DNA from 2 places in the Phyllobacterium sp. CCNWLW109 genome. Region 1 is predicted to be linked to the other one. Evidence: predicted binding sites of a transcription regulator. Region 1 holds the regulator's gene; the other holds the start of a gene.

Region 1 (15,900 bases):
TCAGCCATATCGTCATCATGGGGCCAACTACGCTCGGAGATGGCTCTAAAGTCTATCCCAATGCGGTGCTTGGCGGCGAGCCCCAGAATACCAAACATAAGGGTGGGCATACCACCCTTGTTATCGGCAAGAACTGCGTTATTCGCGAAGGCGTCACTATGCATCGCGGGACTGATGGGAGCCGCGGCATCACGACGATCGGCGACAATTGCATGTTTCTGGCTTATTCCCATGTCGCGCATGACTGCATCATCGGCGATAATGTTACGTTTTCAAACAATGTCATGATCGGCGGTCACGTCACTATTGGAAACAATGTGATTATTGGCGGCGGTGCGGGTATTCATCAGTTTGTACGTGTGGGCCATCACGCCTTTATTGGCGGCCTCGCGGCGTTGGCCAGCGATCTCGTGCCTTATGGCATGGCTATCGGTAATCATGCTTATCTTGGTGGTCTTAACATTATCGGGATGAAGCGCTCGGGCATGGCGCGGCCTGAAATCCATAATTTACGCCATGCCGTGCGCATGCTGTTCGATCGGTCGAAATCGATCAAAAATCGTGCCGATGATGTTCGTACCGCATTTCCGGAATCGCCTGCCGTGGCTGATCTCATCGATTTCATCAGCACCGACACAAAGCGCGCCTTCTGTACACCGCCGCTCGATTCTGCAATCGAGATCAGTGACAGTGACGTCAGCTAGAGCGAAGAAATCTCCAGAGCCGATTATTGGCCGCACCGCCATCGTAGCGGGTAATGGTTCTCTGCCGGTCGCAGTTGCAGCCAGTTTGCGAAAGCAAGGCGCTAACCCTTTGATTGTAACAATCAAAGGGGAGGCTGATCCTGAACTTTATGCCGGCGAGCATGCCGAGATATCCATTGTGGAACTTGGCGGGTTGATGAGAATCTTGAAAGCGGAGAACATCACAAATGTTGTTCTTGCTGGTGGTATTCGGCACCGGCCGGAGTTCAGTGCCGCACTTAAGCCCGGAAACGGTAATCTTGTGGCGCTCTATCGGTTTATGCGCGCTTTCAGGCTTGGAGATGATGGGTTGCTCCGGGCTGTCATCTCGACAATTGAATCCTATGGTTTTCGCGTGCTGGGAGCGCACGAAGTCGTGCCTGATATTCTCGCGCCGGCGCCGGGATGCATCACACGTAAGAAACCTACTCAGGAAGGACATGAGAACATCGAAGCCGCGCGTAAAGCAGCGATATTGATTGGTTCTCTGGATATTGGTCAGGCGGCTATTGCCGTAGGCCGGCGCGTCGTGGCGCTGGAGGGCGTCGAAGGGACGGATGCGATGCTGCAGCGTGTGGCCGACCTGCGTGAGGCAAAGCGGATAAACCGCAAAGGTGGTGTCTTGGTCAAATGTGCCAAGCCGCAACAGGAGGTTAGGGCGGATCTCCCTGCTATTGGTGTGAGCACTGTTGAAAACGCGGTGAAGGCCGGTCTCAGCGGAATTGCGGTGGAAGCTGGCCGCACCCTTATACTTTCCTACGAAGATACCCTTGCCGCTGCCAATGCGGCCGGCCTGTTTATCCAGACTTTTGAGCAGGAGAAAAGCTGATGACAGCTCGAAAAACACTGCGTCTGGCTATCATAACCGGTGAGGAGTCCGGTGATCAGTTGGGAGCCGATCTGGTCAGGGCGCTGCGCAAAAATTATGATGGAGAGATTACGCTGACCGGCGTTGGTGGCGACCATCTTTCTGAGCTTGGGCTTGATAGCCTGTTTGACCAGCACGAGATAGCGCTTGTCGGGCTTAGTGCGATCATACGCAAATTGCCTCAGTTGGTTCGCCGGATATCTCAACTTGCTGCCTCAATTGTCGCTGCAAAGCCGGATTGTCTTATCATTATCGACAGTCCCGATTTCACGCACCGCGTGGCACGCAAGGTGAGGGCCGCTGATCCATCCATCCCCATCGTTAATTACATCAGCCCATCCGTATGGGCTTGGCGTCCTGAGCGTGCGAAGGCAATGCGCTCGTACATAGATCACGTTCTGGTTATTTTGCCTTTTGAAGTACAGGCATTAAAGGATCTGGAAGGACCCCCATCCACCTATGTCGGGCATAGGCTGGTTTCCTATGCGCCGCTGCTGGAAGCAGCCGAAAAAAACCGGGCACGAAATGCGGGACTTGGCGATCGAGATATCAAGAATATCCTGATTTTGCCGGGTTCGCGAAGATCGGAAATCGCCAGTCTGATTGATGTATTCGGTGAAACGGCAGGATTGCTGGTGAGCCGGGGCAATCGCATAAATGTCACTATACCGACATTGCCCCGGGTTGAGACAATGGTTCGTGAATTAACGGCAAACTGGACGGTCCGCCCGAATATTGTTGTTGGTGAAGCCGAGAGGCTGCGCGCTTTTTCGCAAGCAGATGCAGCGCTTGCCGCGTCGGGCACGGTATCGCTTGAATTGGCGCTGGCTCGCATACCAACCGTACTTTCCTATAAGGCGGATTGGCTAGCGCGCACTTTTCTTGCGCCACGTATCAAAATATGGAGCGCCGCGCTTCCCAATATCATAGCCGATGAACCTGCTGTGCCTGAATATTTCAATATATTCGTGCGCGCAGGATCACTTGCCCGCCAAGTTGAGCAATTGCTGATGCCAGGTCTGCGGCGTGACGCTCAGCTTGAGAGTTTCGACAAGATCAGCCGATTGATGCAAACGGATCGGCCTGCCGGCGAAATTGCCGCTGAAAAAGTTCTTGAGCTTGCAAAGCGATAATTGCCGTTCATAACTCAAGAAAAAGGCGCCATCTGGCGCCTTTTTCTTTGTCTTCATTTATTTGCGATTTTCAACGCTCACATAATCACGCTGCGTTGCGCCAGTATAAAGCTGGCGCGGACGGCCAATCTTCTGAAGTGGATCTTCGATCATCTCTTTCCACTGGGCAATCCAGCCAACAGTACGTGCAACAGCAAACAGCACTGTGAACATGGTGGTGGGGAAGCCGAGCGCCTTCAATGTGATCCCGGAATAGAAATCGACGTTTGGATAGAGCTTCTTTTCGATGAAATATTCATCAGTTAGCGCAATCCGTTCAAGCTCCATTGCAACGTCGAGCAAAGGATCATCCTTGATGCCCAGTTCTGCCAGAACCTCACGGGTGGTCTGCTGCATGATCTTGGCGCGCGGGTCATAGTTCTTATAGACGCGGTGGCCAAAGCCCATCAAGCGGAACGGGTCGTTCTTATCCTTGGCGCGGGCAATATATTCAGGAATACGATCAACAGTGCCAATTTCACCAAGCATGGTCAGCGCAGCCTCGTTGGCTCCGCCATGGGCTGGACCCCAAAGGCAGGCGATGCCCGCTGCAATACAAGCAAACGGATTTGCGCCCGACGAGCCTGCAAGGCGGACTGTCGATGTCGAGGCATTCTGCTCGTGGTCAGCATGCAAAATGAAGATGCGATCCATTGCACGGGCAAGCACGGGATTTGGAACGTAATCTTCGCAAGGCACTGCAAAACACATGTGTAGGAAGTTGGTTGCGAAATCGAGATTGTTCTTCGGGTAAACGAAGGGTTGACCGATATGATATTTATAAGCCATGGCGGCCAGCGTCGGAATTTTTGCGATCATGCGGATCGATGCGACCATGCGCTGATGCGGATCGGAAATATCTGTTGAGTCGTGGTAGAAAGCCGATAGGGCGCCTACGCAGCCGACCATGACTGCCATTGGATGCGCATCGCGGCGGAAGCCGCTGAAAAAGCGCGACATTTGCTCGTGCACCATGGTGTGGCGCGTCACGCGAAAATCAAAATCAGCCTTCTGGCTCTTTGTCGGCAGTTCGCCGTAAAGCAGCAAATAGCAAGCTTCCAGAAAATCGCCATGTTCGGCGAGTTGTTCAATTGGATAGCCGCGATGAAGCAGTACACCCTCGTCGCCATCAATATAGGTAATTTGCGACTCGCAAGACGCTGTCGAGGTGAAGCCCGGATCATACGTGAATGCGCCAGTGTTCTTGTATAGAGTCCCAATGTCTACGACATCCGGTCCGATGGTCCCCTTTTTTATGGGTAAAGCGAATGCGTGACCATTGAGATCGATGTTTACGCTGTTCTCAGACATTGCCGTTCCTTTCTTGCTTTGACTTGCGCTGAACCAGCGCAAAAGCACCTTCCTCAAATGAGGTTATTTCCGTGATTTTTGCAGGCAGTGCACCGTACCCGAAAGGCATAATGTTGCAATGCAAAATTCGATGAAAAGCGCCTCACTATTGCGCTTTTAACTGATCCTCTATCCGACCGAGTGATTCATCCCGGCCCAGCACAGCCAATACGTCAAAAACTCCCGGAGACGTTGCCTTTCCCGTCAGTGCGGCACGTAGTGGCTGAGCGATCTTTCCGAGTTTCAGGCCGGTTTTTTCAGCATGAACACGAACAGCCGCATCAAGAGCTTCGGCGTTCCAATCACTAACTGCAGCCAAATCGGGCAATACGCCTCGAAGGACGGTCAAACCTTCCTCATTGAGCAGGGTGGAGGCTTTTTCGTCAAGCGGGAGCGGTCGTTCAGCAAACAGATATTTGGCACTGTCGGCAAGTTCCACAAGTGTCTTGGCGCGCTCTTTCAAGCCGGGCATGGCGGCGAGAAGCTGTGCCCTGGTTGTATCATTCAAGCGGGAAATTATGTCAGCCCCACCTTCGATCTCCGGCAAAACGTCGATCATGGCCTTTACCAGATCGGCATCGCTGGAAATTCGCATATAGTGACCGTTAATCGCCTCGAGTTTCTGAAAATCAAAGCGTGATGCGCCGCGATTAATGTCGGATATTTCGAACCATTCGATCATTTGCGCATCGGACATGATCTCGTCATCGCCGTGGCTCCAGCCTAACCGTACGAGATAGTTCCGCAGAGCTGCTGGCAAATATCCCATGGCACGATAGGCTTCAACGCCGAGCGCACCGTGGCGCTTGGAGAGTTTTGCACCGTCTGCGCCATGGATGAGCGGGATATGGCCCATGACAGGCACGGCCCAGTCCATTGCGTTATAAATAACAGTTTGCCGTGCCGCATTGGTCAAATGATCATCGCCACGGATAATGTGCGTGACGCCCATATCGTGATCGTCGACGACGACCGCATGCATATAGGTCGGGTTGCCATCCGAGCGAAGGATAATGAAATCATCAAGGTCTTTATTGGGAAAGCGCACATCGCCTTGCACCTGATCGCGCACCAAGGTTTCACCCTCTTGGGGTGCTTTGATACGAATGACAGGCTTCACGCCAGCAGGGGCTTCCTTCGGATCGCGGTCGCGCCAACGGCCATCATAGCGGGGCGGGCGGCCTTCGGCACGGGCCTTTTCACGCATTTCCTCCAGTTCGGCCTGTGATGCATAGCAATAATAGGCTTTGCCTTTGGTAACCAGTTCTTCAGCTACGTCGCGATGGCGCGGAGCACGATCAAATTGGGAGACAACCTCGCCATCCCAATCAAGACCAAGCCATTTCAATCCATCAAGTATGGCGGTTACAGCTGCTTCGGACGAACGCTCGCGATCGGTATCCTCAATGCGCAATAACATTTTCCCGCCAGTATGCTTGGCATAAAGCCAGTTAAACAGGGCTGTACGGGCGCCGCCAATGTGCAGAAAGCCGGTGGGCGAGGGAGCGAAACGGGTAACGACAGAAGATGACATAGGGTCTCCAGGGCAGTTCGGGCTATTAGTCGAACGTCCAATCGAATTGATTTGGCGTTGATGTACCATAGCGGTGCTGTCGTGCAAGGGCATTGGCAGAAATGGGGATCAATGGCCGAACCGTCAACCGACGAGAAAACGAGCGAAAGGCTTTTCTGGTTTCAATCGGAAAGTCTTGGACAGCCGCTTGTCAAAACGTCTGGCACCGGAACGATCGATCATTATGGCGTTGGCTCGAATGACCGCGTCGCCGTATTCAAACGGTCAGTCGAAGGTAAGCTGCAAGCCATTGCCCATGGAATTCCGGCGGCAATCAACGACGAGATTGCGCGAGGCGCGAAATTCTTGTTTTTGCCGGTGTTCGCTGGAACTGGAGCTATCCTTTATTTCGGCGCAAGCGGAGAGCCAAGACTAAGTCCGATGATCCTGGGAATCACGCTGCTTGTCGTATTTTATCTGCTGGCACACAACAGACCTTCGATAAGGATGGTCTGTCTCGGCTTCATGGCAATCACGGCGGGCATGGTTTGCGCAAAGCTGGAAACCAACAGAGCAGCGACGCCTATGCTTGGGTCTGAAGTGACGACCCGGGTGACGGGGCGTATTTCAGCATTGGCAAAGGATGCAAACGGAGGATGGCGGGTGATCCTTGACGTCATAGGCACCGAACGTCCTTCATTGCGTTATGGACCGGAGCGTATTGCGGTTTCTGCACGTCATTTGCCGCGAGATTTGAGCATTGGCGATGGACTCAAAGCACTGGTCCATCTGCGTCCGCAATCGGGCCCGGTTCGGCCAGCCAATTATGATTTTGCCTTTAACAATTATTATCGCGGCATTGGAGCCAACGGCTTTTTGCTGGGCCTGCCTCAAAAAGCCGATGTCGCGCCAAAGGCCGGAATAGCAGCAGCGGCATTCCTGACAATTAGCAATATTCGCCAGCAACTCACCCATCGCATATTGAAAAGCATTAAAGGGGAGCCGGGCGATATTGCGACATCGCTGGTGACAGGGCAGCGCGACGGCATAAGCGAGGAGACCAACAATGCCATGCGCCGCAGCGGCTTGTCACATATTTTGTCCATATCCGGCTTCCATATGGCATTGGTGGCTGCAATCAGCATAGGTTCGCTGCGCGCTGTATTCGCATTCTTTCCAAGTGCATCGGCCCGCTATCCCGTCAAGAAACTCGCGGCTGTCATCGCCCTGTTTGGCTCGGCATTCTATCTTCTGCTTTCAGGCGCCGACGTTGCCGCACAACGCAGCTTTGTGATGCTGGCAGTCATGTTGCTTGCAATGACCGTTGATCGCGCGGCGATATCGATGCGTAATCTCGCAATTGCCGCCTCAATTACAATTGCGGTTTCACCACATGAAATTCTCGGACCAAGTTTCCAGATGTCCTATTCAGCAACTGCTGCCCTTATAGCTTTCTATGGCTGGTGGTCACGCTACCATTTGAGACGAGGCCTACGGAAACAGACAAGTGCCAAGGCCGGCATATGGCTGTTTCCATCAAAAGCAACGGCCTATATTGGCGGCATTGCCATGACCTCGCTGGTTGCTGGCGGAGCCAGCTCGATCTTTGCTGCCTATCATTTCAATAATACCGCTCCTTTTGGCCTTGTCGGAAATGCCTTGGCGCTACCAATTGTCTCAATTCTCGTGATGCCCTTCGCAGTGCTTGGCCTGCTCGCCATGCCTTTTGACCTCGATTGGCTTCCGTTTAAAATCATGGGATGGGGCATCGAGATTGTTATCGCCATAGCAAAAGCCGTGGCGTCGCATTCACCAAGTGGAAATCTTGGGCTGATGTCCGAAACTTCGCTTATTCTTATGGCGATAGGGCTTTTGCTTCTTCTATTTCTTTCAACGTGGTTGCGCCTGCTTGCCTTGCCATTGGTAGCATTGGCAATTGGTTTGACGGGACGGGCATCCTATCCTGCGATTATGGTCTCAGAAGACGGAAAACTGGTCGCGTTAAGAACGGACGACGACCATCTGGCGATCAATAAACAAGCAGGCAGCGCCTTCAGCCTCGATAATTGGCAGTTGGGGTATAGGGCCGGGCAGATTATTAAGCCGGCAATGAAAGGCGATGTTGCAAGCGGCGTTCAGTTCGAATGTAACAATAAGCTTTGCACTGCCCGGGAGCCGGGAGGATTAATCGTTGCCTATACCGATGATGCAACAAGAACAGCAGATGCATGCCTAGAAGGGGATATCATCATTTTGGCTTTTGCCGCGAGGGCTGCAAATTGTCCAAATGCTGGAAAATTGTTGCTTTCATCGCAAATGCTGGCGCTCAAAGGCGCTGCGGAGATCAGGTTTGATGCTCCACAATCTGACTCTGTCGAAGCCGATTCCACACCAGTTGGCACCGATTTGGCAAAACAAGAGCTTTCTCAACGCCTGAATTCGGTTGATATAAAATATGCGATTGGCACGCCCAACCGCCCTTGGAATAATTACCGCATCTATTCCCGCGCCGCGCGCAATCTTGAAGAGCGGCAACTATCCAAGAAACCACCGGATACAGGCAAGAAAATGTAGTTCGGCGTTTATGGTAGTCCTAAACATTTTTCGCTAGCTGCCATTCTGTGGCTGTTCGAATGGAGCCTACGAACAAAAGCACACCGTCCAGCGAAGCGTAAACGCCATCAATATCTGCGTATCAGACCGACCAGCTTGCCCTGTACCTGAACGCGGTCCGGTCCAAAGATGCGGGTTTCATAGGCGGGGTTTGCTGCTTCGAGAGCAATGGATGCACCTTTTCGGCGAAAACGCTTCAACGTTGCTTCTTCATCATCCACGAGTGCCACAACGATTTCACCGGGGCTCGCGGTATCTCCGCGCTTGATAACAACAGTGTCGCCGTCAAAAATACCCGCTTCGATCATGGAGTCACCTTTGACCTCAAGCGCATAATGCTCACCGCTGCCGATCATATCGGGCGGGAGATTGAGCATGTGAGTCTGGTTTTGAATTGCAGCGATCGGCACACCGGCAGCGATACGTCCCATAACAGGAATGCTGATCATGTTGGCAGCAACAATATCGGCAGTGCTTGCTTGCGGGCGAGGCGGCGCAACATTTCGTCCCAAACTGCCTTCAATAACGCTCGGAGAAAATTTGCGTTGCGCGTTCAGACCCGGCGCAATCGAGTCGGGCAGGCGAAGCACTTCCAGCGCCCGTGCCCTATTTGCTAGCCGACGAATAAATCCTCGCTCCTCCAGTGCGGTAATCAGGCGATGAATGCCGGATTTGGATGCGAGATCAAGTGCGTCCTTCATTTCATCAAAAGAAGGGGGAATGCCCGTTTCCTTCAACCGTTCATGTATGAAGAGCAGAAGTTCATGTTGTTTGCGCGTCAGCATAGGGGCGATCCTTAAGTGTGGAATCGGAAAAACAAAACCAGAACAAACACTATATGTTCCAGTTGTGTTCCACAAGGATTAATATCTGGTATAAACCAGCCCTATATGCCCAATTACTCTGAAAATCAGATGGAATGACGCAAAATATGGGCCTATCCGCCTATCGGAGGACCGCTCGACTGGCGTAATGTGAGTTCCACGGGCCATAATTCATGAATATTGTCCACGGGTTCGCCATCAAGGACGCGCACGAGCATTTCAGCGATTCTCGTGGCGGCGGAGCGCATTGATGATCGTGTGGTGGTCATGGATGGAACCATGTTGCTGGCATTGAGATATGGAAAGACATCGTCATGGGTGATGAGCGATACTTGTTTGCCCAACTGATAACCCTTGTTGCGAACTGCACGTGACACGCCCAAAGCGGTCATCATTGATCCTGCAATGATTGCTGTCGGTTGCGGAGTGCATGAAAGCAGCCGTTGCGTTTCACGAAAGCCGATTTCATCAGAGAAGTAGTCGTGTACGATGAAGCGCGGGTCGATTTCGACGCCGCGTTCGCTTAGCGCTTGGCGATATCCGAGCTCGCGATGCTCAGAGAACGTAAACCCTCTTAACCCGTCAATCATGGCTATATGCCGATGTCCAAGGTCGAGGAGGTGGCTTGCGGCCTGATAGAATGCGCCCTGATTGTCGATATCCAGCCAGGCATGGGGCCTGTCTATGTTCGTACGGCCATGCAGAACAAAAGGAAAGTTTGCATCGATCAGCATGGATACGCGCTCATCGACCAAAACAGGCCCGGAGACGATGATCGCATCAACCCGTTTGCTCGAAATCAGGCGCTTATAAACCGAAATCTCGTCATTATCGACAATGGGACTGAGCAGAAAATCAATCTCGTCCCGGGAAAGGCGCTCCGCCAAACCGGCAAGAAATTCCGCGGTATGAGGCCCAAATCGCTGGCTGGAATCTGCGGGGATAACCAGGCCGATAGCACCGACACGGCCCATGGCAAGCCGCCGGGCATTTGCATTCGCACTATAGCCAAATTTCAATGCCGCTTTATTGACGCGCTCGCGCGTAGCCTCATTCACTTCCGGATAACCGTTCAGCGCGCGGCTAACGGTCGTCTGGGAGAGGTTGAGCTTTTCAGCGAGTTCTTTCAGCTTCATGCCGGACGGTCCAAAACTGTATTCCTATCTGCGTCGTTCGATGTCTTTGCCTTCGTAATATAATCATACTTCAAAGCGCTTTAAATGATCTGCACAATTTTATTTGCCTGATTAATGGCGTTCATAAACTATTTATTGACATTCGTTTTGCGTTTTGACACCTTTTATCCAAAGCGCTTTGGATAGGTTAATTTCACTATCTGATGTGCTTGAGGAGGATCGTCAACTGGGGATTGAGTGCCGTCCGGCATGGGTTGATCCATCAAATATTTCTGGGAGGATTTATGAAAAAGAGTTCAGTTTTGGCGGGCATCCTGCTTACAGCGCTGTTGTCTTCAGGTGCCTATGCAGCCAATCTTTCTATTGTTTACAGCTCGACCGGCAATGAAAATGCCGAGTTGCGCAAGCAGCTTGACCGCTTTGAAAAAGAAACGGGCAACAAGGTTTCCATTGTGGCGATGCCATCAAGCAGTTCTGACAATTTCGGTCAGTATCGCCTTTGGCTTGCAGCCGGAAACTCGGATATCGATGTCTATAAGACCGATGTGGTTTGGGCGCCTCAGCTATCAGAGCAATTTCTCGATCTGACCGAAGCGGCAAAAGGCGTGGTCGACCAGCATTTCCCGTCGATCATTGAAAGCCAGACAGTGGACGGCAAATTGGTTGCCCTGCCATTATACACAGATGCGCCAGCACTTTATTATCGCAAGGATCTACTCGAAAAGTACAAGAAGCCGGTTCCCAAGACATGGGATGAGATGGCTGCGACCGCCAAGGAAGTGCAGGATGGCGAGCGCCAAGCCGGAAACAAGGGAATGTTCGGATTTGTGTTTCAGGGAAATGCCTATGAGGGTTTAACCTGTAATGCATTGGAATGGATAAAATCATCCGGCGGCGGCCAGATTGTTGAGGCTGACGGTACGATCTCGGTCAATAATCCGGAGGCGGTTGCTGCGATTGATCGTGCCAAAGGCTGGATAGACACCATATCGCCAAAGGGTGCGCTGGCCTATAAGGAAGAAGAGTCCCGCGGGGTCTGGCAGACAGGCAATTCCGTCTTCATGAGGAATTGGCCTTACGCTTATTCATTGAGCCAAGGCGCTGACAGCGCCGTCAAAGGTAAGTTCGATGTTGCGCCGCTGCCCGTGGGAAAAGAGGGCGAGAAATCTGCCGCAACGCTGGGCGGTTGGAATGTGGCTGTTTCAAAATATTCCAAATCACCGGATGAGGCCATAAAGCTTGCTTTGTTCCTGGCAGATGAAAAGCAGCAAAAGGAAATGGCAATCAATATTTCTCATTTGCCGACCATCAAATCGCTCTACGATGACAAGGATATCGCTGCGGCGCAGCCTTTGATCCCATTGTGGAAGCCGGTTTTTGAAACGGCTGTTCCACGACCGTCTGCTCCGACAAAGGTCAAGTATAACGAAGTCTCCTCAATGTTCTGGAGTGCTGTTCACGACACATTGTCCGGAAATGGCACCGCCGCTGAAAACATTGAAGTACTTGAAGCCAAGATCGCCGAGCTTCAGGGAGGTAGCTGGTAGTTTTCTGCCAGCATAAGGGCACGGTGCGAGCGGTTGGAGGCCTCCTGACAACCCGCTCGCACCGACTGCCTGAGTTCACATCCCGATGTTTTTCCTGGGCAGGAATTCAAACATGACCTCAACAGCATTGCGATCAGATCTGTTACGCCAGCGATCCCGCTCGGCTCAGCTTTTCCTCATACCGATGATCATTGCTTTAGCAATCGTGGCTGGCTGGCCATTGATCCGAACCATCTATTTTTCCTTCACTGATGCTTCGCTCACAAATATGGGGGAAGCTAAATGGGTGGGATTCAAGAACTATCTTTCATGGGTCCAGCTGAAAAGCGGGCGCACGCTTTATTCCGGCCTGCTCGTCGATCCAGCATGGTGGAATGCAGTCTGGAACACAGTACGCTTTGCCGTCATTTCAGTGGCGCTTGAAGCCTTTTTCGGAATGATTATCGCCCTCGTGCTGAACGCCGAATTCAAGGGCAGGGGCATTGTCCGCGCAGCAATTCTTATACCTTGGGCGATACCGACTATCGTCTCTGCCCGCATGTGGGGCTGGATGCTGAACGATCAGTTCGGCATTCTCAATGACCTTTTCATGCGCCTTGGCTTTATCGACAATCCAATCGCATGGACCGCAAGTTCCGATACGGCAATGATCGCCGTGTTGATCGTGGATGTATGGAAGACCACACCTTTTATGGCGCTTCTGATCCTTGCAGGTCTGCAAATGGTTCCGAACGATGTTTACGAGGCTGCCAAGATTGACGGCGTCCATCCCGTAAAGCAGTTCTTCCGTATAACGCTCCCTCTCGTCAAACCGGCGCTGATGGTCGCAATCATCTTCCGGCTGCTTGATGCCATGCGTATTTTTGACCTGATTTATGTCCTGACGCCAAACAGTGCTCAGACGAAAACCATGTCGGTGCTGGCCCGCGAAAATCTCATTGAATTCGACAAGTTTGCCTATGGCTCGGCGCAATCGACGCTGCTTTTCGTCGTTATTGCTCTCATGACCATTGTCGCAATCTGGGTCGGCCGAGTTCGGCTGGATGGGGGAGATCGCTGATGCCCGTAGCTATCAAGAATACAGCATTTTATGCGCTTGTGGTGCTCATTGTCCTGTTTGCGGTGTTCCCATTTTACTACGCGATCATCACGAGCTTCAAAACGGGCAGTGCGCTTTTCACGATTGAATATTGGCCGACGTCATTTTCCCTGGCCAATTATGTCAGTGTTATCGAAGCGGGCAGCTTTCCCCGCAATCTTCTGAATTCGCTTATTGTCTCCGGCCTCGTTGTAGCCTTGTCGCTGCTTATGGCGGTTACGGCAGCCTTCGCTTTGGCGCGTGTGCGGTTTCGTGGCCGCTCGCTTCTATTGCTGACAATTCTTTCGGTTTCCATGTTTCCGCAGATTGCAGTGCTGGCGGGGCTGTTTGAGGTTATCCGTCTCCTCGGGCTTTATAATACATTGTGGGGTCTGATCTTCTCGTACACGATCTTCACATTGCCTTTTACCGTGTGGGTGCTCACCACATTCATGCGCGATCTGCCGATTGAAATCGAGGAGGCAGCTATTGTTGATGGTGCCACGCCTTGGGTGATCATCACCAAAGTATTCCTGCCGCTCATGTGGCCAGCGCTGGTAACAACAGGCCTTCTGGCATTCATCGCTGCTTGGAATGAGTTTCTGTTTGCCTTGACGTTTACATCGTCCACGGAAACGCGAACGGTTCCCGTCATCATTGCACTTCTATCCGGCGCCAGTGCTCACGAGGTACCGTGGGGTCTGATCATGGCTGCGTCCGTCATCGTGACGGTACCGCTGGTGGTTCTAGTGCTTATTTTCCAACGCAAGATCATTTCCGGTCTCACCGCCGGCGGCGTCAAAGGCTAGAGCCTTGCGCTCAGGGGAGTTTCAAAAATGACAGTTATTCGTTTGAACAATGTACGCAAATCCTTCGGTACCTTTGATGTGATCAAGGGCGTGGATCTCGAAATCAATCCTTGCGAGTTCATGGTTTTCGTGGGGCCGTCCGGCTGCGGAAAATCGACGCTCCTTCGCTTGATCGCAGGGCTTGAAGACATCACCTCCGGCACGCTGGCTTTCGACGAGAAGGTTGTAAACAGCCTCACTCCATCGCAGCGCGGCATCGCCATGGTGTTCCAATCCTATGCGCTTTATCCGCATATGACTGTTTACGACAACATGGCTTTCGGGCTGAAGCTGGCAAAGGGTGGCGCGGACGAAATCAAGCGCCGGGTGAACGAGGCGGCGGAAATGCTGCAAATCACCGATTACCTCGACAGATTGCCCAAACAACTCTCAGGAGGGCAAAGGCAGCGCGTCGCCATTGGCCGGGCGATCGTGCGAGATCCGAAAGTATTTCTCTTCGATGAGCCGCTTTCGAACCTCGATGCCGCATTGCGGGTGCAAACGCGTCTTGAAATCGCCAAGCTCCACGCGAAAATGCATGAGACGACGATGATCTACGTCACGCATGATCAGGTGGAAGCCATGACGTTGGCTGATCGCATCTGTGTATTGCGTGATGGCAATGTGGAGCAGGTCGGTACGCCGATGGAGCTATATGAGAAACCGCAATCGACTTTCGTTGCCGGATTTATAGGATCTCCAAAGATGAACTTCCTGACTGAAAAATTCGCCGATGCCTATAAGGCGCACACGCTTGGGGTGCGTCCGGAGCATCTTGAAGTTCGGGAAAAGGCTGGCACTTGGGCTGGAAAGCTCATCCATTCTGAAAATCTCGGTTCTGAAAGCTATCTCTATATCGATATTGGCGCAAAGGAACCGCTTGTCGTTCGTCAGGACGGGAAGCCAAGCCGGCAGCCGGGGGATCTTCTCCATGTTTCGCCCATCAACGACAATGTTCACCGCTTCGACCAATCGGGCTACCCGGCCCGGGCATGAAGCAAAAGCAGCACACAGCATAAAGTAAGGAAATAATCATGCCGATTCGTACGCTCGTCTGGGGTGAAAACGTTCACGAGCATATCAACAAGACCGTTGCCGACATCTATCCGGAAGGTATGCACAACCAGATAGCCAAATTGATTGGCAAGGATGCCAATATCAGTGTGAAGACCACGACGTTGCAGGAACCCGAACATGGCTTGACCGACAAGGCACTTGAAGAGACGGACGTTTTGGTCTGGTGGGGCCATCGCGCTCACGGCGATGTTGCCGATGAAATCGTAGAGCGTGTTGCAAAGCGTGTTTGGGAGGGAATGGGCCTTATTGTTCTTCACTCCGGGCACTTTTCCAAGATTTTCAAGCGTCTGATGGGATCACCTTGCGCCCTGAACTGGCGTGAGGCAGGGGAACGCGAGCGTCTTTGGGTGGTCAATCCAGGACATCCGATTGCCAAGGGGTTGCCAGCCTATTTCGAGCTCGAGAATGAGGAAATGTATGGCGAACCGTTTTCGGTTCCAGAACCTCTGGAAACAGTTTTCGTGTCATGGTTTCAGGGTGGCGAAGTTTTCCGCTCGGGACTGACCTATCGCAAGGGCGCGGGTAACGTTTTCTACTTCCGTCCTGGTCATGAAACCTATCCTACCTATCATGATGAGACAGTGGGCCTGATCTTAAGAAATGCCGTCAATTGGGCATATAATTCCAATCGGTTCCCGCACATTACGGATGCTCCGAATGTGCCTGTAGAGAAGGCTCTGGAGCCTATCAAGGCTCGGGGTGGAAGTTTGCACGAGGCTGGCGAAGAAGGCTTCCGCTAGACCTCCAAGTACGATTAGAGATGATGAATATCGATCGCGGCGCTTGCACTCGGGGAGTGCAGCGCGCGTTTAAAGGACCGCAAGCATGCGTTTATTGATCCTAGGAACCGGCAGCATGGCCAATGCCCATGCAAAGAATTTCTCTGAAATTGAGGGGGTGACACTTGCGGGTGCTGTCGACGTGAACATCAATAGTGTCGAAGCGTTCCGCGAAAAATACAATATTGAGCGGGCCTTCACATCGCTCGATGACGCGCTTGCATGGGGTGATTTTGATTCGGTTGCCAATATCACGCCCGACAACATTCACTATGCAACCACTATGCAATGCCTAAGGGCTGGCAAGCATGTTTTCTGTGAAAAGCCTCTGGCCGTGAACCATCAGGACGCG
Region 2 (15,900 bases), on a different contig from region 1:
TTGATAAAGCAGCGGCTGAAACAGGTGGTGATTGCGCTGATCGATCAGCGTCACATCGATATCGACATTGCGAAGGTTTTGAACTGTGACCAGACCACCAAAACCTGCGCCGACGATCACGAGGCGATGACGAGATGCAACTGGTGTTTCGACTTGTGTCATAACCGGGCTCCGATGCACTATCGCGACTGGTCTAACAGACCAGCCTTTCCACGACAATTGCGTCAAACGCCGGACAGCAATGCGTTATGTATTGGTCCCAGTGAGCCGCTTCAGGCTGCCACTGTTGGCTTGACCTGCATGTGCTTATCGAAAAGGGACGCACCAATATTGCGAGCAGTATTGAAATGTTGAAGCGGGTCTCGCGAATCTGCCTCCATCAGCCGTGTCGATGATATGACACGAGCCCCGCAATAATCGAAAATCCCGTGATCGATCTGTCTTTCCATAGCGATATCATAGCCATGTTTCTCATAAGTCCTCGCGTCTGCGCCACCTATGCCGACGAGATGGATTTGAAGATCGCCAAGCTTTTTCGACAGCTTCCCTTCGAAATTGTCGTCATATGCCCAACCATTCGAGAAAACACGGTCGATCCAGCCCTTGAGCAAGCCCGGCATTGACCACCAATAGACCGGAAATACGAGTACCAAGCTGTCTGCCCGGTCTATCCGTGCTTGCTCGGCCGCTACATCCGGCGGCGTCTTGGCACGTCGTTTGTGGGAAGCAATATCTGCCTGGCTAAATCGCGGATCAAAACCCTCTGCAGCAAGGTCTGCGATCTCAAATGTATGGGAGCCGCTCTGCGACAGGCCTTCGCCAATCTTTAACGCGATGCTGTTGGTCAGTGATTTGGATTCTGGGTGCGATGTAACAATGAGCGCATGCATGTCGATAACTCCATGATTAGAGATTGTGGAACCGGCCGAAACCTTATATACTTTTAGTAAGTTACTTTTGGTATATAGTGATGTCAAGCTCAGTTTCAAAAAACTCCTCATCTCAAACATCTCCCCGCCAGCGTCTTTCCCGCGAGGCGCGCCAGCGGCAATTACTGGATGTTTCATGGAAATTAATTCGTGACGAAGGTACGGAAGCTTTGACGCTTGGTCGCCTGGCTGAGTTGTCAGGTGTTACAAAGCCCGTTGTCTATGACCATTTCGGCACAAGGCCAGGACTTCTCGCGGCCCTTTTCAAAGAGTTCGATGCGCGTCAGACCGTTATAATGGATGCGGCGCTTGAGCGTGCCGCACCCAATCTTACCGACGTCGCCAAAGTGATCGCCTCGTCTTATGTTGATTGCGTTCTTACACAGGGACGCGAAATTCCCGGCATCACTGCCGCATTAAAAGGCTCGCCGGAACTTGATAAGATAAAGCACGACTTCGAGGCCGTGTTCATAGAAAAGTGCAGGCATCTGTTAAATGCGTTTACCGGCGCAGAAGGTGTTTCATCGGCTGGGCTGTGGGGAATGCTCGGAGCTGCAGAAGGCTTGTCAAATGCTGCAGTAAACGAGGATATCGCTCCTGCTCAGGCAAAAGATGAGCTCTATGAAATCATTATTTCAATGGTGAAGCGCTCCGGAAACTAGGAGCAGTTGTTTTCTCATCTAAAAACAAACATCGGGCAGTCTTGGACTACCCGATGCCTGCATAATAATGAGAATACGATCAAGTCCGGTCTTTTGAACTCAACTCAGAACGGGATTTCATCATCGAGATCGCGTGAGAAATTACCGCCGCTCGAGCTTGAGGATCCGCCTGCATTGGACCGGCCAAAGTCGGAGCCGCCACGATCGTCGCTCATCTGTCCGCGCCCGGAATTGCTCTCGAAGGACCGACCGCCGCCAGCTCCCGCACCTTCTCCGCGTGAATCCAGCATCTGTAGTTCACCACGGAATTTTTGCAGTACGACTTCGGTGGAATAACGATCATTGCCCGTCTGGTCCTGCCATTTACGGGTCTGAAGCGCGCCTTCCAGATAAACCTTCATACCCTTCTTAAGGTACTGCTCGGCAACTTTTGCGAGATTGTCATTGAAAATGACGACGCTGTGCCACTCGGTCTTTTCCTTGCGTTCGCCGCTATTCTTGTCGCGCCAGCTTTCCGAGGTCGCAATACGTAGATTCACGACGGGATCGCCTGAACCGAGCCGCCGGACTTCTGGATCAGCGCCAAGATTTCCTACCAAAATGACCTTGTTGACACTGCCTGCCATGTTCAAAACTCCACAAATTCCAATTTTAAATTTTGCCTATCATACAGAAGCCATGGACGTGGCGGGCAATTGATTGCCACTATCCACAATATACACCTCATATCGGCATCGTCTGCTGCGATCACTCTCCTGCCAGATTTGTCAGGAGACATTTTTTGATCATGCAGCCGACTATCTCAGCTCAAAGCGTCCTTTTACAATCAATTCGCAGCCGTATACATCCGGATATGGCGAAGGCCGCTGTCAATATTATTTGTTCTTTCTTTGTTCTAACACTTGCTCTAATAATGTCAACATGGCTATGGTGATTCAGGATGGTTGATAAAGTCCGGCCTCGTAAATTATCCATGAAGCACTAGATAAAGGGAACTGTTCTCTTAAAGAACAATTCCCCATAACAGCATGCCCTCTTAAAGGCGAACCGACATGAGCGATCAGAAGTACATTTCCATTCGCGGCGCGCGCGAACATAATTTGAAAAATATCGATCTTGATTTGCCGCGCGACAAGCTGATTGTCATGACCGGCCTTTCGGGTTCGGGCAAGTCTTCGCTCGCCTTCGATACGATCTATGCAGAAGGCCAAAGACGCTATGTCGAAAGCCTGTCGGCCTATGCCCGGCAGTTTCTGGAGATGATGCAGAAACCAGACGTGGATCAAATTGACGGTCTTTCTCCGGCAATTTCGATTGAGCAAAAGACAACCAGCCGCAACCCCCGCTCAACTGTGGGTACAGTCACCGAGATTTACGACTATTTGCGCCTGCTTTATGCGCGTGTCGGTGTCCCTTATTCACCGGCAACAGGCTTGCCTATCGAAAGCCAGACCGTCAGCCAAATGGTGGATCGTGTCATGGCGCTCGAGGAAGGCGCCCGTCTATTCATCCTTGCGCCCATAGTACGCGGGCGTAAGGGGGAGTATCGCAAGGAGCTTGCGGATCTGCAGAAACGCGGTTTTCAGCGCGTGAAGGTCGATGGTATTTTTTATGAAATTGCCGATGTTCCGGCACTCGATAAGAAGTACAAGCATGATATCGACGTTGTGGTTGACCGCATCGTCGTCCGACCTGATATTTCCGCACGTCTTGCCGATAGCCTCGAGACCTGCCTGAAGCTTGCAGATGGTATCGCTGTCGCAGAATTTGCGGATAAGCCGCTGCCTGCTGATGAAACCTCAAGTGAATCAGCCAATAAATCCAAGAACGAAACACATGAACGCATCATGTTTTCGGAAAAATTCGCCTGTCCTGTTTCGGGCTTCACCATTTCGGAGATTGAACCGCGCCTTTTCTCGTTCAATAATCCCTTCGGTGCCTGCCCGACCTGCGATGGCCTGGGTACTCAAAAGGCGATTGATCCGACGATGATCATTCCTGACGAGGCCCTGACGCTTAAGAATGGTGCAATTGCGCCTTGGGCAAAATCGAGTTCTCCTTATTACAGCCAAACATTGCAGGCGCTGGGCGAAGCCTACGGTTTCAAGCTCGCAGATCGCTGGCGTGATTTGAATGAAGAGGCGCGCGAAGCCATACTTTACGGCACTGGCAGCCGTGAAATTGCCTTCTCCTATGATGATGGTTTGCGATCATATCGCACAACAAAATCTTTCGAGGGTGTCATTCCCAATTTGGAACGCCGCTGGAAAGAGACGGATTCAGCATGGTCGCGCGAAGAGATCGAACGTTTCATGTCTGGCACGCCCTGCCCCGCTTGCAAGGGTTACCGCCTGAAACCCGAGGCTCTCGCGGTAAAAATTGGCGGTCTGCATATCGGCCAGATTACTGAAAAATCCATTCGTCATGCGGATGCCTGGTTCAGCGATATTGATAAAAGCTTCAATGAGAAACAGACAGAAATCGCTGCGCGCATTCTTAAGGAAATTCGCGAGCGTCTGCGCTTCCTGAATGATGTCGGCCTGGACTACCTGGCGCTTTCACGCAATTCGGGCACTCTTTCCGGTGGTGAAAGCCAGCGTATCCGCCTTGCATCGCAGATCGGTTCCGGTCTGACTGGTGTTCTCTATGTTCTGGACGAGCCATCCATTGGCCTGCATCAACGCGACAATGAGCAGTTGCTGAAGACTTTGCGTCATCTGCGGGATCTCGGAAATACGGTTATCGTTGTGGAGCACGACGAGGATGCGATTTTGACCGCAGATTATGTCGTCGATATCGGTCCGGCCGCCGGTATTCACGGTGGTCAGATAATCGCCGAAGGCAGTCCAGCGGACATTATGGCCAGCCCGAAATCCTTGACGGGCAAATATTTGTCAGGCGAAATCGAGGTGGCCGTGCCGGCAGAACGCCGCAAGGTCAATAAGAAACGGATTAAAGTTGTCGGCGCGCGTGGCAATAATCTGAAAAATGTCTCGGCAGAAATTCCGCTTGGCACTTTCACCGCTGTAACCGGCGTGTCGGGTGGCGGAAAATCCACCTTCCTTATCGAGACATTATTCAAGGCCGCCTCACGCCGGATCATGGGCTCCCGCGAGCATCCTGCGGAGCACGACCATATTGATGGTCTGGAATTCCTCGACAAAGTCATCGATATCGATCAATCGCCAATCGGACGTACACCCCGGTCCAATCCGGCAACTTATACGGGTGCGTTTACTCCAATCCGTGACTGGTTTGCGGGTTTGCCTGAAGCCAAGGCGCGTGGCTATCAGCCGGGTCGTTTTTCGTTCAACGTCAAAGGCGGGCGCTGTGAAGCCTGTCAGGGCGATGGCGTCATCAAGATTGAGATGCACTTCCTGCCGGATGTCTATGTCACGTGCGACGTATGCCATGGCAAGCGCTATAATCGCGAAACGCTGGAAGTTCTGTTCAAGGGCAAATCAATCGCTGATGTGCTCGATATGACTGTTGAAGAGGGCGCGGAGTTTTTCGCCGCCGTTCCTGCCGTTCGCGATAAGTTGCAAACATTGGCGAAGGTCGGCCTCGGTTATATTCATGTCGGGCAACAGGCAAACACGCTTTCCGGCGGTGAGGCGCAACGAATCAAACTCGCCAAGGAACTGTCCCGCAAGGCAACTGGCAGAACGCTTTATATTCTTGATGAGCCGACAACAGGCTTGCATTTCCATGATGTAGCCAAGCTTCTTGAAGTTTTGCATGAGCTTGTGGATCAAGGCAATACGGTGGTCGTGATCGAGCATAATCTCGAAGTCATCAAGACCGCTGATTGGGTGATCGATCTTGGTCCGGAAGGCGGCGACGGCGGCGGTGAAATCGTAGCGGTTGGTCGTCCTGAGGATATTGTCGATGTCGAGCGTTCTTATACGGGTCAATTCCTGAAGGAGCTTTTGCGGCGCCGTCCGGGACATAGGGTGCAAGCAGCGGCGGAATAGCTGCTTGCAGAGATGTCGTGGCGTTGGTCTGGATACGGTCAGGGAGGAAACTATGACTGCAGGAACTATTCGGGCGGGCATCGGCGGCTGGATATTTGAACCTTGGCGCGGGACCTTCTACCCGGAAGGTCTTTCAAAGGCCAAGGAGCTTAATTATGCAGGACAGCATCTCCAGACGATAGAAATCAACAGCACCTATTACGGCACGCAAAAACCGGAGACCTTCGCCAAATGGGCTGGCCAGGTGCCGGATGGTTTCATTTTCTCCGTTAAAGGAAATCGTTTTGTCACCAATCGAAAGGTGCTGGCGGAGGCTGGAGAGTCCATGGAGCGATTTATCAAATCGGGACTTGCAGAACTTGGTGACCGTTTAGGACCGCTTATCTGGCAGTTTGCGCCGACAAAAAAGTTTGATATTGAGGATTTCGGCGCTTTTCTCGACCTCCTTCCCCGAAAGGAAGCGGGCTTGCATTTGCGGCACGCGGTTGAAGTGCGCAATCCATCTTTTATCGATCCTGATTTTATTGCCTTGGCACGCAAGAAGAACGTGGCCATCGTCTATGCCGAGCATTTTGAATATCCGGAGATCGCTGATGTGACGTCCGATTTTGTCTATGCACGACTTCAAAAAGGCGATGATAATATTGAAACGGCTTATTCAACTGACGCATTGGACAAGTGGGCTGAGCGAGCGCAATTATGGGCCAAAGGTGGGGTGCCGGATGATCTTCCCTTGGCTGCTCCCAACGAGAAGACGCAGAAGCATCCTCGTGATGTGTTCGTTTACTTCATCCACGAAGGCAAAGTGCGCGCTCCGCAGGCAGCGCAAGCGCTCACAAGGCGAATCCAGTAAGTCGCCGCCCCTGCCCGGCCTAATAATGTTGCAATTCGCCTAATTTTTAGGCTGCGCAACGGTCTGATTTGTGCATTCATGGTTCAATTCATCGACGGGAAATAAAATTCCCTCTGCCAAAGCGGCATTAAAATTGCCATTTCAAGAATATTCTTCAAAAGCGATGGAATTGGCACGCTTCATGCTTTTATGATGGGCAAGCGGGCATAGGCCCGCCGGTTATATAGGGAGATCGATCTCTGATGAAGAAAATCGAAGCCATCATCAAGCCGTTCAAGCTGGACGAGGTGAAAGAAGCACTGCAGGAAGTGGGGCTTCAAGGCATCACGGTCACCGAAGCCAAGGGCTTTGGCCGTCAAAAGGGTCACACGGAATTGTATCGTGGCGCGGAATATGTCGTCGACTTTTTGCCCAAGGTTAAAGTGGAAATCGTTCTCGGCGATGAATCTGTCGAAGCCGCAATAGAGGCAATTCGCAAGGCTGCGCAGACCGGGCGCATCGGCGACGGAAAAATCTTCGTTTCGAATATCGAGGAAGTCGTTCGCATTCGTACTGGTGAATCCGGTATCGACGCCATCTGATCCAACTGTTGCCGGCGATGAATCCGGTACCCAATCATCGTGCTTAATAAGGAAAATTGGTATGACGACTGCAAATGATATTCTCAAGCAGATCAAAGACAACGACGTAAAGTTCCTTGATCTTCGCTTCACAGATCCCAAGGGCAAGCTGCAGCATGTGACAATGGACGTTGCTGAAGTTGATGAGGATATGTTCGCCGATGGCGTTATGTTCGACGGCTCGTCCATCGCCGGTTGGAAAGCCATCAATGAATCGGACATGGTGCTGATGCCAGATACCGAAACGGTTCACATGGATCCGTTCTTTGCTCAGTCAACCATGGTTATTCTTTGTGATATCCTTGATCCGGTTTCTGGCGAATCCTACAATCGTGATCCGCGCGGCACTGCCAAGAAGGCTGAAGCCTATATGAAGGCCGAAGGCGTTGGCGATACAATTTTTGTTGGCCCAGAAGCGGAATTCTTCGTCTTTGACGATGTGAAGTACAAGGCTGACCCGTATAATACAGGTTTCAAGCTGGATTCAACGGAACTGCCGTCAAATGATGACACAGACTATGAGACCGGCAACCTCGGTCACCGTCCGCGTGTCAAGGGCGGCTACTTCCCGGTTCCTCCGATTGACAGCGCACAGGACATGCGCTCGGAAATGCTTACGGTTTTGACGGAAATGGGCGTGCGCGTCGAAAAGCACCACCACGAAGTGGCAGCGGCTCAACACGAACTCGGCATCAAGTTCGATCACCTGACACGCAATGCCGACAAGATGCTCATTTACAAGTATGTCGTTCATCAGGTTGCCAATGCCTATGGCAAGACGGCTACCTTCATGCCAAAGCCGATCTTCGGCGATAATGGCTCGGGCATGCACGTGCACATGTCGATCTGGAAAGATGGCAAGCCGACATTCGCTGGCAATGAATATGCGGGCCTGTCAGAAAACTGCCTGTTCTTCATTGGCGGCATTATCAAGCACGCCAAGGCAATCAATGCCTTCACCAACCCGTCGACCAACTCCTACAAGCGTCTGGTGCCGGGTTATGAAGCTCCGGTCCTGCTGGCATATTCTGCGCGCAACCGCTCGGCTTCATGCCGTATTCCATTCGGCTCTTCGCCAAAGTCGAAGCGCGTTGAGATCCGCTTCCCTGATCCAACAGCAAATCCATATCTCGGTTTTGCTGCCATGCTGATGGCCGGTCTGGATGGCATCAAGAACAAGATTCATCCTGGTCAGCCAATGGACAAGGATCTTTATGATCTTCCAGCAAAGGAACTCAAAAAGATCCCGACTGTCTGCGGTTCGCTGCGTGAAGCGCTCCAGAGCCTCGACAAGGATCGCTCCTTCCTCAAGGCAGGCGGCGTATTTGACGACGATCAGATCGACTCCTTCATCGAGCTGAAAATGGCTGAAGTGATGCGTTACGAAATGACCCCGCATCCGGTCGAATATGACATGTACTATTCGGTCTGATAGCGACCTCTGCATACGAAAAACCCCGGCTCACGCCGGGGTTTTTTATTGAGTCAAATCGGGCAAAATGCCTATACCGAAACCGCTTGCAATATTTGCACGGCGGCCTGCATTTCACGCTTGCGTATATCACGGCGAATAGCGGCTTCGGCATCTTCGCCCCACTGCTCTGATGTCCAGTCCTCCTCCAGATGGGCAAGTTCCCAAGCCTCGTCGCCGGAGATTTCACCTTTGGCTACCGCTAGCGCCAAAATGGCCGAACCCGTTAGGGTTGTGATCGTATGGAGCGCCGCAATCGCAAAGGGATCGGTAAAAGCTCCAAGGTGAACACCAAAAGCGCCAAGCGCTTCGCGTGGCTGCTCCACATGGATCACACCTTCGGCCAAGATAAAACGCGCATTAAGCACAGCCGCCGCCCAGTCGATAATCGGATCCCAGGACTCAGTCTGGCGTTGGACCAGACGTTGCGGAGAACCGGCGCGATAGCAAAGCATATCCGACGAGGCAAAACGCAAAACATCTTCCAGCACTGCCTGCGGATCATTGACGATACCGTCAATTGCTGTGTTGGCCAGTCGTGTTGCGGGCATCTGCGCCGGATCGATTTCCTTTTCCTGCGCGGTAAATTCGTCAGCGATGAGTTGTGCTGCGGCACGTGTTGGCAGAACCAGATTTTGCCGGGCGGGGGTTTTAACCACACGCCCATCCAGCTCCACTGAAAATCCGCCATCGCGCTCTGCAACAGCGGCCTCTTTGTAGAATCGCTTTGGCAGAGGCAGTTTTGAGGTTATTTGCGCACGGCGAACAGGGTCCGGATCGGAAAGCTCCTGTTTTGCATCCATGCTGAAAAGTTCATCGCGCATTGTTAAAGTCCATTTCTACGCCTGAGAGGTTATCCCCCTCAATTGTCTTCGTCTGCATCATTTTCGTCCAGACCCAAGAGGTTCCATGTCTGGACCATATGTGGTGGCAGAGGTGCTGTAACATCAATGATACCACCGGATGGATTTGGTATGCGAATGCGCCTTGCATGAAGATGCAGGCGATTTTGGATGCCGCCCGGAAATGACCAGTTTGTATCGGCTTCGAAATATTTCGGATCACCGATGATCGGGCAACCAATATGGGCTGCATGAACGCGAAGCTGGTGTGTGCGCCCGGTGTAAGGCTCCATTTCAAGCCAGGTCAGCACCTGCCCTGCAGATTCAATAACCCGGTAGTAGGAAATCGCATGATCGGAATCTGGCTCGCCATGAGGAACAACGCGCATTCGGTCGCCATCTTCCGTTGCTTCCTTGGCAAGCCAGGTGGCGATTTTGTCTTCCCGCTTGCGTGGAATACCCTTGACCAGAGCCCAATAGGTTTTCTTGGTTTCACGCTCGCGAAATGCGGCGGTCAATGCCTGCGCGGCACCGCGCGTGCGGGCTACGACCAGAACGCCTGAAGTATCGCGGTCAAGCCGGTGCACAAGCCGAGGCTTTTCACCCCTTTTGTTGCGCCATGCTTCCAGCATATCGTCCACGTGGCGGTTAACGCCCGAACCACCCTGAACGGCTAGACCCGCAGGTTTGTTGAAAACATAGACTTTCGGATCTTCATAAAGCAGCATCTGCTTTAGAACATCGCCATCATCGCGGCCGCGTATGCTTTTGCCGGTCAGATGGCCTTCAGCTTTGGAATCTACGGGCAGCGGCGGGATACGGACCGTCTGTCCTGCCTGAAGCCGCGTATCGGATTTGGCGCGCGACCCATCAATTCTTATTTGGCCGGAACGCAGCAATTTTTGCAAATGCCCGAAACCGAGGCCCGGATAATGTACTTTGAACCAACGGTCGAGGCGCATTTCCGCCTCACCCGTATCGACTGTTTTTTGTTCTACCGCTGCCATCAGCTCAAGCCTTTTAATCGCAGACCTTTAAATTCGGCGTGTCCTCAAGCGTATGAAACGCGGAAATCGCATCGAATGATTATTTATGGAATTACATAGGTCTTGCGGCAGCGCTTAGCACTATGCGACGGTTCTTGCGAGCCATAATCCTAAAAACACTGCGCAAATGCTCAATACGACGCTTATTAGCACGTAAAAAGCGGCGCTTGCCGTCTCGCCGCGCTGCCAAAGCATAACAACATCGAGCGAAAACGATGAAAAGGTTGTGAAACCGCCCAGTATGCCGACCGCAACGAACAGGCGAAGCTCTTCCGAACCCTCAAATCGCCGCGTTAGCAGTTCGATAAACAGGCCCATGATCAGCCCGCCAACCACATTGACCACCAACGTGCCATAGGGAAACGCGGTACCAAATAGACGTGTCATTGCCAGACCGGTGAGATATCGCAGAACCGAGCCAATGGCTCCTCCAGATGCGACCAGTAAAATTGCGTTCATGTTACATTCAGTTCGGCTGGATTAATTTGCGATCTCAGTAAGTTGACTCATCACGGGACGTTACGAGCCGTAGAAAAATGTTCCCACTTACGACAGGGAACGATCAAGACTTTAGAGCATTGAATATTGCGGTGCACAAGAGTCTGATGCAGTGTCATTTCTACGCGTTAGTGGCGGACCAAGCAATCGGAGTGGCAAAGTGTCATTATTAAACATCTATTGGAGATCCCTCCAATATCTCGGCGCCGAAAAGCGCGCGACCATGTTTATATGCATCGCCAATATTGCACTCGCTGCAAGCATGATCGTGGAACCATGGCTTGCTGGCCGGGTGATTCAGGCTATCGCAACAAAAACCGCCATCATTCCCCCGCTTAGCCAGTTGGCTGCTGTGGGCTTGTTTCATATTGGTGCCAATGTTCTGGTTTCTCGTGAAGCCGACAGGCTGGCCCATCGTCGCAAGCTCGCCGTACTTACCGAATCCTACAATCGCGTGATCAGCATGCCGCTCGCTTGGCATCATCAGCGCGGCACATCAAACGCGCTGCATACATTGCTGCGCGCAATCGAAACTCTGTTCGGCCTGTGGCTCGAATTCATGCGCACCCATCTGGCAACTGCCGTTGGCCTGGTGCTGCTGTTCCCGCTTGCTCTCAGCCAGGATTGGCGTTTGACCTCAGTGCTCGTTGTGCTCGGCGTGGTCTATATGATGGTTGTCCGTGTCGTTACCAGCAAGACCAAGGATGGTCAGGCTCAGGTGGAACGTCATCACATCACAGCTTTCAGCCATGTCAGTGACTCCATGAGCAACATCTCGGTATTGCAAAGCTACAACCGTGTTGAAGAAGAAACACGGGCGTTGCAGACCTATACAAAGAACCTGCTGGATTCCCAGTATCCGGTTTTGAACTGGTGGGCTCTCGCCGCTGGTATCAACCGCATGGCCTCAACAATCTCCATGATCATCGTTTTGCTGCTTGGTTCTTATTTCGTCATGCGTGACGAGATGAATGTAGGTCAGGTCGTTGCGTTCACAGGTTTTGCCGGTTTGCTGATCGGCCGTCTCGACCAGTTGAGTGCCTTCGTGAACCAGATTTTCGCGGCTCGTGCCAAGCTTGAAGACTTCTATGCAATGGAAGAATCTGCTGCCTATGCAGTCGAGCCGAAGACTGTGCACGATATCGACAATGTAACCGGTGATGTGGAATTCGAAAATGTTTCGTTTGAATTTCCGAACTCTACGCAGGGCTTGAAGAACGTAAGCTTCAAGGCAAAGGCTGGTGAGACTGTTGCCATTGTTGGACCGACAGGTGCCGGCAAGACAACGCTGATCAATCTGTTGCAGAGGGTTTATGATCCCAAGGAAGGCCGTATTCTTGTCGACGATATCGACACGAAGACAATCAGCCGCCGCTCGTTGCGTAATGCCATTGCGACAGTGTTCCAGGATGCTGGCATGTTCAACCGCACGATTGAGGACAATATCCGCGTTGGTCGCCCCAAAGCTTCTGATGAAGATGTCTTTGCTGCTGCGGAAGCTGCCGATGCAAGCGACTTCATCCTGTCGAAGTCTGCAGGCTATAACACTGTTGTCGGCGAACGTGGCTCGCAATTGTCCGGCGGTGAGCGCCAACGTGTGGCTATCGCCCGTGCGATCCTGAAGGATGCTCCCATCCTGGTATTGGATGAGGCAACGAGTGCTCTTGACGTTGAGACAGAGGCCCGAGTTAAAGTTGCGGTCGACAAGCTTTGCCAGAACCGTACAACGTTCATCATTGCGCACCGTCTGTCGACCGTCCGTGACGCTGACCTCGTACTGTTCATGGATCAGGGTGAAGTTGTTGAATCCGGCAGCTTTGATGATCTGGCCCGTCAGAATGGCCGCTTTACCTCGCTGCTGAAGGCTGGCGGTCTGAAGCTTGATGATGACACAGCCAATGTCACGCCCTTCCCGCGCAAGCCGGAAGCGGCCTGAAAGGGTGAATAAACAAAAGGCCGCTCATGAGCGGCCTTTTTCTTTTGCGGCGATACGCCAGTAGCGCCAAGGCCGATACCAGACGAAACGCTTATCAAGCGCTACGGGCACCGGGTCCAACCCGCTGGTGCCGCCCGGCCCACAACGGGCAAACCTGAACAACCCCATCCACCCGCCCGCCCAAAATCCATGACGCGCAATTGCCTCATAGGCATATTCCGAGCAGGTCGGCAAATGCCGACAGGAATTCCCGATGAATCCAGACAGGGTGAGTTGATAAAAGCGAACCAGCCCGGTTCCGATCAGGCGTCCCGGTGTCTTGCGCCATGGACCGCCCCAATTGCGGGAATATTTTACCGGATGCTTATGCGCGGGATCATTGCACATCCCGTCAGGCTGCGGCTTCAGCGTTTTTTCTATCGATCTGATCAAGACAATCCACAACTGCATCGAAGGTCAACATTGTGGAGTTGTGCCTGGCTTTGTAATCGCGGACAGGTTCCAGAAATTTCAAATCTTCAAAGCGACCTTCCGGGGGTGGACCATTTTCTTTCAACATGCGCAACATCGTCAGGCGTAATGCGCGAAGTTCTTCGGGCGTTGCGCCGATCACATGACGGGCCATGATTGAAGACGAAGCCTGACCGAGCGCGCATGCCTTCACATCGTGAGCAAAATCGGAAACCACGCCATTTTCGACCTTGAGATCGACGATGACAGTGGAACCGCACAGCTTGGAATGCGCCTTTGCAGACGCATCGGGAGCGTCCAAACGGCCAAGCCGTTGAATATTGCCGGCAAATTCCAGAATTCGCGTATTGTAAACGTCATTGATCATGATTTGCCACTTCTTGACACTGTGTTCATCTCAAAGGCGTCACAACTCGCCGTTGATGCTCTATGAATTTCCTACAGACTACCTATATAGTATGCGAGCAGGCCCTCATAAAGTCGCGTAGATTAATTTTGCGATGGCATGTATGCCTACGGGGTGGATGATTGATCCGCTCATGCTTCAATACACCGTCCGTTCCCGCGAGGAACGATTATCGTGTATTGCCGTTTAACTCGTCGCTCCTTTGAGGGCGACTACGGGAGATCGCGATGGATGCGGTAGTGAAAAACTTGCAGCCTATAACTGCAAAGCAAAATAATATTCGCCGACCAACTCAGGAAGAAGCAGAAGCAGCGGTACGCACCCTGCTTCTTTGGGCTGGCGATAATCCTGACCGCGAGGGCCTGCTCGACACACCTGAACGCGTCGTCAAATCATACAAGGAACTCTTCTCCGGCTATGCACTCGATCCTGCTGATGTGCTGGGGCGGACCTTTGAAGAAATAGCTGGCTATGAGGATATGGTCCTCATTCAGGACATTCCTTTCTTTTCACACTGCGAGCACCACATGGTTCCGATCATCGGCAAGGCCCATGTCGCCTATTTGCCTGATGGTGAAAAAGTTGTCGGACTTTCGAAAATTGCGCGCGTTGTCGATATTTTCGCGCATCGCTTGCAAACGCAGGAAAGCATGACTGCCCAGATTGCCAGCGCGATACAAAGTTCCCTGCGTCCGCGCGGTGTTGCCGTCATGATCGAGGCCGAGCATATGTGCATGGCCATGCGCGGTATCCGCAAATCGGGCTCATTGACAACCACGACGACATTTACCGGATCGTTCAAGGACGAGGTCAATGATCAGGTTCGTTTCATGACCATGGTCCGAGGTCGTTGAGGACAAAATGGCAGAAACGTCTTTTCCTCGTCCTGCAGCGCATAATCATGACGTTGAAGAAGGCAATGTTTTCACCCCGCGGTTTGACGCTGCGGGGTTGATAACCGCTGTTGTTACCGATGCCAGGGACGGTGAACTTCTCATGGTCGCGCATATGAATGCCGAAGCTCTACAATTGACCATCGAGACCGGCATTGCTCACTATTGGTCACGGTCGCGGCAATCACTGTGGAAGAAGGGGGAAACCTCCGGCAATCTGCAAAGCGTTGTCGAGCTCGGCACAGATTGCGATCAGGATGCCCTCTGGCTGAAGGTTCGAGTAGCAGGAGACGGACCGACATGCCACACCGGCCGCAGGTCATGTTTTTATCGCAACATCGTTGCGCATGACGGAAAGCCGTCGCTGGTCATGAAGTTTTAGATGGCGTAATGCCTCGCATCTGCCGTTTTCTGCGTTTGTAGTCAGGTTTCATTGGTCAGCTAAGAATTGTTATTCACGCAATATTCAGCTTTTGGTTACCACAATCGAAATTGAATGAAAGTCCACGACTCTAGGAGTTCATGCCATGCTCGAATGGGCATCGCGCCGGACACGTGCGGCGGAATCTATCGGCATCAGCAATGCCACTGATGAGAAGATCGCAGCACCTGAAAGGCCCGTTCAAAGCAAAACACCCATAGCACTTGCTCTGGGAGGCGGAGCTGCTCGTGGTTGGGCGCATATTGGCGTGCTTCGTGCTCTCGATGAAGCGGGCATAGAGATATCGATGATCGCCGGCACTTCGATTGGAGCGCTCGTTGGCGGCTGCTATCTCGGCGGCAAGCTCGACCAGCTTGAGGAATTTGCCCGAAGCCTTACCAAGCGTGGCATTTTCAGTCTGCTTGATCTGCGATTTGGTGGAAATGGGTTGTTCGGCGGTATGAAGCTGGACCGGCGATTGCGTGACCATCTCGAAGAATTATCCATCGAAGACCTGCCCAAGCGGTTCATCGCGGTGTGTACAGAAATCAATACGGGTCATGAAATCTGGCTGACGCGTGGCAGCCTCATCACCTCGATGCGCGCATCCTACGCCCTGCCCGGCGTATTTGAACCTGTCGAGTGCAATGGCCGCATCCTTGTAGATGGCGCTCTGGTCAACCCTGTGCCTGTCGCCGTCTGCCGCTCCTATGAGCAGCCATTGGTCGTCGCGGTTAACCTGCATTACGATCAGTTTGGCCGTGCAGCGGTCATAAAACATAGCGCCGAGGCACCTCATCCGCAAACTGGCGATATTGAAAATTCCGGCTTGCGGCGCCCTGCTTATTCCAAGCGCCTGGGCATTACAGGTGTGATGA

What was found. The regulator LexA, encoded in region 1, represses DNA repair genes until DNA is damaged. The targets are predictions, from matches to a motif close to TGTTCNNNNTGTGTTCNG.
Region 2: uvrA (excinuclease ABC subunit UvrA) is a predicted target of LexA. The motif match lies at 2,472-2,489, and genes of this name have one in related genera.

Annotation. Positions count from the first base shown of each region.
Region 1 is NZ_JBBCBK010000004.1:889,172-905,071, forward strand. Features, by position in the region: gene lpxA (acyl-ACP--UDP-N-acetylglucosamine O-acyltransferase) at 1-704, shown strand, start outside; gene V9K92_RS19720 (LpxI family protein) at 685-1,572, shown strand; gene lpxB (lipid-A-disaccharide synthase) at 1,569-2,744, shown strand; gene gltA (citrate synthase) at 2,802-4,094, opposite strand; gene gltX (glutamate--tRNA ligase) at 4,240-5,667, opposite strand; gene V9K92_RS19740 (ComEC/Rec2 family competence protein) at 5,779-8,220, shown strand; gene lexA (transcriptional repressor LexA) at 8,328-9,044, opposite strand; gene V9K92_RS19750 (substrate-binding domain-containing protein) at 9,197-10,219, opposite strand; gene V9K92_RS19755 (ABC transporter substrate-binding protein) at 10,504-11,766, shown strand; gene V9K92_RS19760 (carbohydrate ABC transporter permease) at 11,879-12,826, shown strand; gene V9K92_RS19765 (ABC transporter permease subunit) at 12,826-13,653, shown strand; gene V9K92_RS19770 (ABC transporter ATP-binding protein) at 13,681-14,688, shown strand; gene V9K92_RS19775 (ThuA domain-containing protein) at 14,727-15,509, shown strand; gene V9K92_RS19780 (Gfo/Idh/MocA family protein) at 15,595-15,900, shown strand, end outside.
Region 2 is NZ_JBBCBK010000006.1:39,898-55,797, forward strand. Features, by position in the region: gene V9K92_RS21900 (NAD(P)/FAD-dependent oxidoreductase) at 1-162, opposite strand, end outside; gene V9K92_RS21905 (NAD(P)H-dependent oxidoreductase) at 273-890, opposite strand; gene V9K92_RS21910 (TetR/AcrR family transcriptional regulator) at 971-1,591, shown strand; gene V9K92_RS21915 (single-stranded DNA-binding protein) at 1,696-2,217, opposite strand; gene uvrA (excinuclease ABC subunit UvrA) at 2,644-5,565, shown strand; gene V9K92_RS21925 (DUF72 domain-containing protein) at 5,618-6,418, shown strand; gene V9K92_RS21930 (P-II family nitrogen regulator) at 6,661-6,999, shown strand; gene glnA (type I glutamate--ammonia ligase) at 7,061-8,470, shown strand; gene V9K92_RS21940 (ATP12 family chaperone protein) at 8,542-9,333, opposite strand; gene V9K92_RS21945 (RluA family pseudouridine synthase) at 9,372-10,358, opposite strand; gene crcB (fluoride efflux transporter CrcB) at 10,479-10,856, opposite strand; gene V9K92_RS21955 (glucan ABC transporter ATP-binding protein/ permease) at 11,056-12,831, shown strand; gene yidD (membrane protein insertion efficiency factor YidD) at 12,856-13,218, opposite strand; gene V9K92_RS21965 (iron-sulfur cluster assembly scaffold protein) at 13,223-13,669, opposite strand; gene folE (GTP cyclohydrolase I FolE) at 13,936-14,562, shown strand; gene hisI (phosphoribosyl-AMP cyclohydrolase) at 14,570-14,983, shown strand; gene V9K92_RS21980 (patatin family protein) at 15,129-15,900, shown strand, end outside.